DNA from 2 places in the Vibrio crassostreae genome. Region 1 is predicted to be linked to the other one. Evidence: predicted binding sites of a transcription regulator. Region 1 holds the regulator's gene; the other holds the start of a gene.
What was found. The regulator MetJ, encoded in region 1, represses methionine synthesis genes. The targets are predictions, from matches to a motif close to TTAGACNTNTANANGTCTAA.
Positions count from the first base shown of each region.

Region 2: the regulator MetJ is predicted to act here: its motif matches at 2,240-2,259, upstream of metA (homoserine O-acetyltransferase MetA).

Region 1 is NZ_AP025476.1:3,202,669-3,205,950, reverse strand. It holds gene OC193_RS14455 (malic enzyme-like NAD(P)-binding protein) at 1-943, shown strand, start outside; gene metJ (met regulon transcriptional regulator MetJ) at 1,109-1,429, opposite strand; gene OC193_RS14445 (O-succinylhomoserine (thiol)-lyase) at 1,638-2,819, shown strand; gene OC193_RS14440 (bifunctional aspartate kinase/homoserine dehydrogenase II) at 2,822-3,282, shown strand, end outside.
Region 2 is NZ_AP025476.1:1,564,583-1,567,864, forward strand. It holds gene rlmF (23S rRNA (adenine(1618)-N(6))-methyltransferase RlmF) at 1-248, shown strand, start outside; gene pilW (type IV pilus biogenesis/stability protein PilW) at 338-1,105, opposite strand; gene metA (homoserine O-acetyltransferase MetA) at 1,275-2,216, opposite strand; gene OC193_RS07150 (ATP-binding protein) at 2,492-2,860, shown strand; gene OC193_RS07155 (DUF3859 domain-containing protein) at 2,939-3,282, shown strand, end outside.

The DNA.
Region 1 (3,282 bases):
TGCTGGTTTAGATTCTATCGATATTGAAGTAAAACACCGCACAATCGATGAGTTCGTTGATACGGTTGCGAATATTGCAGATACATTCGGCGGTATTAACCTGGAAGACATCAAAGCACCAGACTGTTTTGAGATTGAACGTCGTCTGATTGAGCGTTGTGATGTACCAGTATTCCACGATGACCAACACGGTACTGCGATTGTAACAGCAGCAGGTATGCTTAACGCGATCGAGCTTCAAGGTAAGAAGCTAGAAGAGTGTAAGATCGTTTGTCTAGGTGCTGGCGCAGCAGCGGTTGCGTGTATGGAACTACTGATTAAGTGTGGCGCTCAGCGTGAGAAGATCTACATGCTTGACCGTAAAGGTGTGATCCACACTCGTCGTGACGACCTAAACGAATACAAAGAGCTGTTCGCTAACAACACAGATAAGCGTACGCTTGAAGATGTTATCGAAGGCGCTGACCTGTTCTTGGGCGTATCAGGTCCTAACCTGCTTCCAGCTGAAGCACTAACGCTAATGGCTGATAAGCCAGTTGTGTTTGCATGTTCAAACCCAGATCCAGAGATCAAGCCAGAGCTTGCTCACGAAGTTCGTTCTGACCTTATCATGGGTACAGGCCGCAGTGATTACCCTAACCAAGTAAACAACGTACTTTGTTTCCCATTCATTTTCCGTGGTGCACTAGACGTGCGTGCAAGCGAAATCAATGACGAAATGAAGCTGGCAGCGGTTAAAGCGATTCGTGAACTGGCGAAAGAAGAAGTTCCGGCTGAAGTACTGGCAGCGGCGGGTGAAACTGCACTGGAATTTGGTAAAGGCTACATTATTCCTAAGCCAATGGACCCACGTCTACTTCCTCGCGTAGCAAAAGCAGTAGCAGAAGCGGCTGTTGAATCTGGCGTTGCTCGTATCGAAATGCCTGCTAACTACATGGCGTAGTAGCTGCTGCTCAATTGAGCGCAAAAGAATAATAAAAAACCGACTCATTGGGAGTCGGTTTTTTTATGTCTATCATTCACAGCGCAGTCATAAAAATAATGCGCGATGTGATAAATAAGGTTCAGCTAGAGCGAATCAATAATGAAGGCAGTGACTGAGTTGTTTTTATTCTTCGTCAAACGCTTCGAACTCGATACCCATCTCTGTCATCAGCTTTTTCACTTCAGCAGGAATATCGTCTGGGCGGTCTTTACGAAGGTCTTCATCCGTTGGTAGTGGTTGGCCTGTGTACGCATGTAGAAAGGCTTCGCACAGTAGCTCACTGTTTGTTGCATGGCGTAGGTTGTTAATCTGGCGGCGAGTACGCTCGTCAGTTAGAACCTTTAACACTTTTAGAGGGATAGAAACTGTAATCTTCTTTACTTGTTCGCTTTTCTTTCCATGCTCAGCATATGGGCTTATGTATTCACCATTCCAGTCGGCCATTGCGTACCTTCATCACTTTAGTTGTTAGAATAAATTAATAGTGGTGATTTTAGCGGGATTTACCGCCATAAGCAAAGACATATAGACGTCTAGAAGTGTTGACGTCTCACGTTTATGAAAGTAAAGTGAATAACATATATCTAACACAGCCGCAAAATGCCGACAAGCAGCTGTGATTCTCAGACGCAAAACTTGTAAGGAAGCACCTATGAGCAGCCGGAAGCCAGCAACAATCGCAGTACGTACTGGTATCGAGTCAGACACGCAACACCATGCCGTTGTCCCACCTATTTATCTTTCGACTAACTATGGGTTTCCCGCTTTTGGTGAAGTGCCAAAGTACGATTACACCCGTTCTGGTAACCCAAACCGTGGTTTACTAGAAACGGCACTGTTTGAGCTTGAATCGGGCAAAGGCGCGGTGGTCACTAACTGTGGTACTTCGGCGCTTAACTTATGGATTTCTGCTTTCTTAGGCGGCGATGATCTTATTATCGCACCACACGACTGCTACGGCGGTACTTATCGTCTGTTTAACACTCGCTCGCTAAAAGGTGACTTCAAAGTTCTGTTTGTTGATCAATCGGATCAAGCGGCGCTGGATGCGGCGATCGCGCTTAAGCCAAAGTTGATCTTAATTGAAACACCATCGAACCCTTTGGTTCGTGTAGTGGATATTGCAGAAACTTGTCGTAAAGCGAAAGAGGTTGGTGCTCTGGTTGCTGTCGACAACACGTTTTTGACTCCTGTGTTCCAAAAGCCTTTAGAGCTGGGTGCGGATTTTGTTATTCACTCAACCACTAAGTACATCAACGGACACTCGGATGTTATTGGTGGCGTTGTAGTTACAAAAACTGAAGAGCACGCTGAAGAGCTAGCATGGTGGGGCAACTGTATTGGTGCGACCGGCACACCATTTGATAGCTACATGACTCTACGTGGTATTCGTACGTTAGGTGCGCGTATGCGAGTTCACGAAGAGAGTTCACGTGAAATTCTGGCGTCTCTGCAGCAGCAAGATCTCGTTGGCACTATTTATCACCCAAGCCTTCCTGAACATCCGGGTCATGATATCGCGAAGAAGCAGCAGTCTGGCTTTGGTTCAATGCTGAGCTTTGAGTTTGCAGGTTCATTTGAAGCGCTTAAATACTTTGTTGATAAGTTAGATCTATTCTCTTTGGCGGAATCACTGGGCGGTGTGGAAAGCTTAATCTGCCACCCTGCGTCGATGACTCACCGTGCGATGGGCGAAGAAGCACTGGCAGAAGCCGGTGTTTCTCAACAGTTACTGCGTCTTTCTGTTGGCCTTGAAGATGCTGAAGACTTGATTGATGACCTCAAGCAAGCGTTTGAAAAAACACAAGGCTTTATCGCTGAAGGGGAGGGTTAATAATGGCAACCTTTCGCCAGCTACATAAATTTGGTGGTAGCAGCTTAGCGAATCCTGAGTGTTACCAACGCGTGGTCAACATTCTTAGAGAATACTCATCTGCCACTGACTTGGTCGTGGTATCGGCAGCGGGTAAAACAACGAACCGCTTGATTGAGTTTGTTGAAGCGCTCGACAAAGATGGTCGTATTGCCCATGAATGTTTGCAAGCACTTCGTCAGTTCCAACTTGAGCTGATTGAAGCGCTGCTTGAAGGTGAGTCTGCGGCTCAGCTAACGGCTACCATTCAACAAGAATTTACCGCTTTGGGTGAGCTAACAGCTCCTCTAAGCGAAGCGCAAAAAGCACAAGTGCTAGGACATGGTGAGGTTTGGTCTTCACGTCTATTAGCCGCTTTGTTGTGCCAACATGATTTACAAGCGGTTGCTCAAGATGCACGTGCCTTTTTGCGTGCAGAAGTGGG
Region 2 (3,282 bases), 1.6 Mb from region 1:
CGGGTGGCGAAGCTGCTTTCATCATGAAAATGGCGAGAGAGAGCCAGCTTTTTGCTACTCAAGTTTTGTGGTTTACGACATTGATCTCTAAGAAAGATAACGTCGATATGGTTCGTTCAGAGCTGGGTAAGCTACGAGCTAAACAAGTGAAAGTTGTCGAGATGTCGCAAGGCCAGAAGGTGAGTCGTTTTATCGCATGGACCTTTATGGACGATGAACAAAGACAAGAGTGGATCGCGCTTAAGTAACGACTGCACTTAATTAAGATATTAAGTCGAAATTATGAACGGGCTTGTTGTTAACGCAACAAGCCCGTTTTTTGTGTTTTGCATATTCGCTAAGCAGAAAGCAACTCATCTAACTTACTCTGATATTTCTGCTCTAGGGCTTTGTTCCCGGCTTTGTTTTCGAGATCGACCAAGATTTGAAGTGATGGAATTTGATAGCCATAACGCTGGTGGAATTTGAATAAACGAAGTCGAGCTTCATTGTAATCGGCTTCACTTACTTCGATTTTAGAAAGCTGTAATATCGACTTTACTCGATTTGGGTCATGGTCAATGGCGCGAGTGAAGTAGTACTTCGCTTGGTCAGTATTGCCAGCCTTAAATGCGCAAAATGCCGCGTTTTCATAACTTGCAGACACCAAGTAGTAGTAGGGTTGGTCGATGGCTCGATTGAAGTACTTGTCGGCTTGTTCGTATTCGCCCTGTTTACACAAAAATGTACCGTAGTTGTTCAATACATTACCGTTTCTAGAATCGAGACTGAGTGCTTTGCGGTAAGTGGTTCTCGCTTCGTCTACTTCGCCCACTTGTTCGTAGTAATGCGCCATTGAAAGTCGAGCACGGTAGTAGCTAGGTGCGTGCTTGATAGCCAGCTCAAGATTTTCACGCGCTCTTACCATATTGCCTTGTCCCATATAGCCCAAACCTAATTCGATTCGAGATTCAGACATCGCAATAGGATCGCTTTCAATTTTTGGTGGTCCTTCAGTGACAGAGACGCAACCGACCAACGAAAGCGAGGTGAGTAGTACCAAACTTGATAACGAAAGGGGGCGGTGCAACGAAATCGGATTTGAGAATGACGGCTTGGCAGGCATGTGAAGCTCCTTATGAACACCAACCCATCATATGAAATCAAACCCATTGAAGTGGTAAATCTATTATGGAATGCGACTCAACCACCATAAAAAAACCGCGTCCAATTTGGAGTCTTATCAACAACCTATTGAACACGGCTTTATGTGTTTGTGAATCGGAAGAGAGAACTTAATCGTCTTTGGTAAAGTTGTCTTCGCTGAAATGCTCCAGATCGTAAGGCGTTTGTTGGTAAACGCAGTAGTTTAGCCAGTTAGAGAATAACAAGTGGCCATGACTACGCCAGCTTGCAACAGGCTTGTTGTCTGGATTGTTGTTCGGGTAATAGTTGATTGGAATAACAGGCTCCATGCCTTCACCTAAATCACGAATGTATTCATTGTGAAGTGTATGGGAGTCGTATTCAGGGTGACCCGTTACAAACACGTTTCGCTTATCTTTGGTTGCTGCTAGATATACACCCGCAACATCAGAAGTCGCAAGAACATCAAGGTCGGTATGTTCAGCTAAGTACTCTTGAGAGAAGTCCGCATAGCGAGAGTGCGGTGCCAAAAATGTATCGTCGAAGCCACGCAGAATAGGATGGTATGGGTTATGTATCTCGTGGTTATAAACACCAGACAGCTTCTCTTTACGAGTGCGTTTTGGCAAATCATACAATAACTTCAAACCAGCCTGAGCCGCCCAACATACGTATAGCGTTGAAGTAACGTGCTTGTTTGCCCATTCCATGATGGTTTTCAGGTGATCCCAGTAGATAACATCTTCAAATTGAACCAAGCCAAGCGGCGCGCCAGTGATGATCAATCCATCAAAGTTTCTTCCTTTGACCATTTCAAATTGGCGGTAGAAGTTATCAAGGTGTTCAGTCGGTGTGTTTTTGCTCGGTCGGTCATCAATGCGCAGCAGCTCTACGTCCACTTGCAATGGGCTGTTTGATAGTAGGCGTAAGAATTGAGTTTCGGTTTCAATCTTCTTCGGCATTAGGTTGAGGATCAAGACTCGAAGTGGACGAATTTCCTGTGTCGATGCTCTTGATAACGGCATAACGAAGATGTTTTCTTCACGAAGAACATCGGATGCTGGCAATTGGTCTGGAATGCGAATAGGCACAGCTTTCTCCCTAAGCTAGATATGTAGACGTCTATACATCTAAATCTATAGTAGTTTGATACGCTTGTCGATATGCAAAATGGATAGATGTAAATTATTTGTGTTTTCTATCAGAAGCAATCCACGGGCATAGAGGGGAGTCTCATAGCATTCAGTGATTGTCTGAGTCGAGTGTAAGTACTTGGTTTTCGGATATTGAGCAAAGGCAGTTATCAGAGAAACTCGTTAGTATTTGAGATAAACTTGAGCTTTCGAATTAGCCTGTAAAGTGACAGATGAAGTTAATACTCATTCGAGGGTTGCCTGGTTCGGGCAAGTCAACAAAAGCCAAAACCTACGATGCGTTACACGTTGAAGCCGATATGTATTATGTGAATGAGCAAGGTGAATATCACTTTGACCCTAGACAGCTGCAACAGGCACATGAGTGGTGCCAAAACACGGCTGAAAATGGTCTAAAGCAAGGTCTTGATGTCGTGGTCTCAAATACCTTTATTAAGCACTGGGAAATGAAGGCTTACCGCCAACTAGCACGCAAATATAAAGCAGAATTGATTATCGAAGTCTGCCGAGAGCAATATGGCACTATTCACGACATCGAACCGTCTGTGATTAAGCGTATGTCGAAAGATTGGCAAGAATAGCCTCGTTCTTCCTCTGCTTGCATGGCTGTATGGTAAATAGAATTAAATTAATAGAACAACTCCAAGGTAACGATTGAAATGGCAAAGCGCTCTGTTGTGGTCGACATGACTTCTTATGGTATCTATTCTACATGGGATTCCAAATCTAAAGATCTTCCAAAAATCCAAGAGTTCACCACCATCGTTGATGCTGAAATCGACGTGGAGTTTGGCTATATCCTGAATATAAAAAAAGCCAAAGGTGAGAAGATTCGTTACTGCATTTATCACCCGAACATCACCACAGACAAAGGTGAAGTGCTCGAACCGTTCGATGGTGAAGAGTATGTCGGCAACAATGATTGGGATTTCTACTTAGGTGACACTATCTGGGCACCTGTCTCGAACAAACTAGGAAAATGGCGTATGACGGTTGAGCTAAA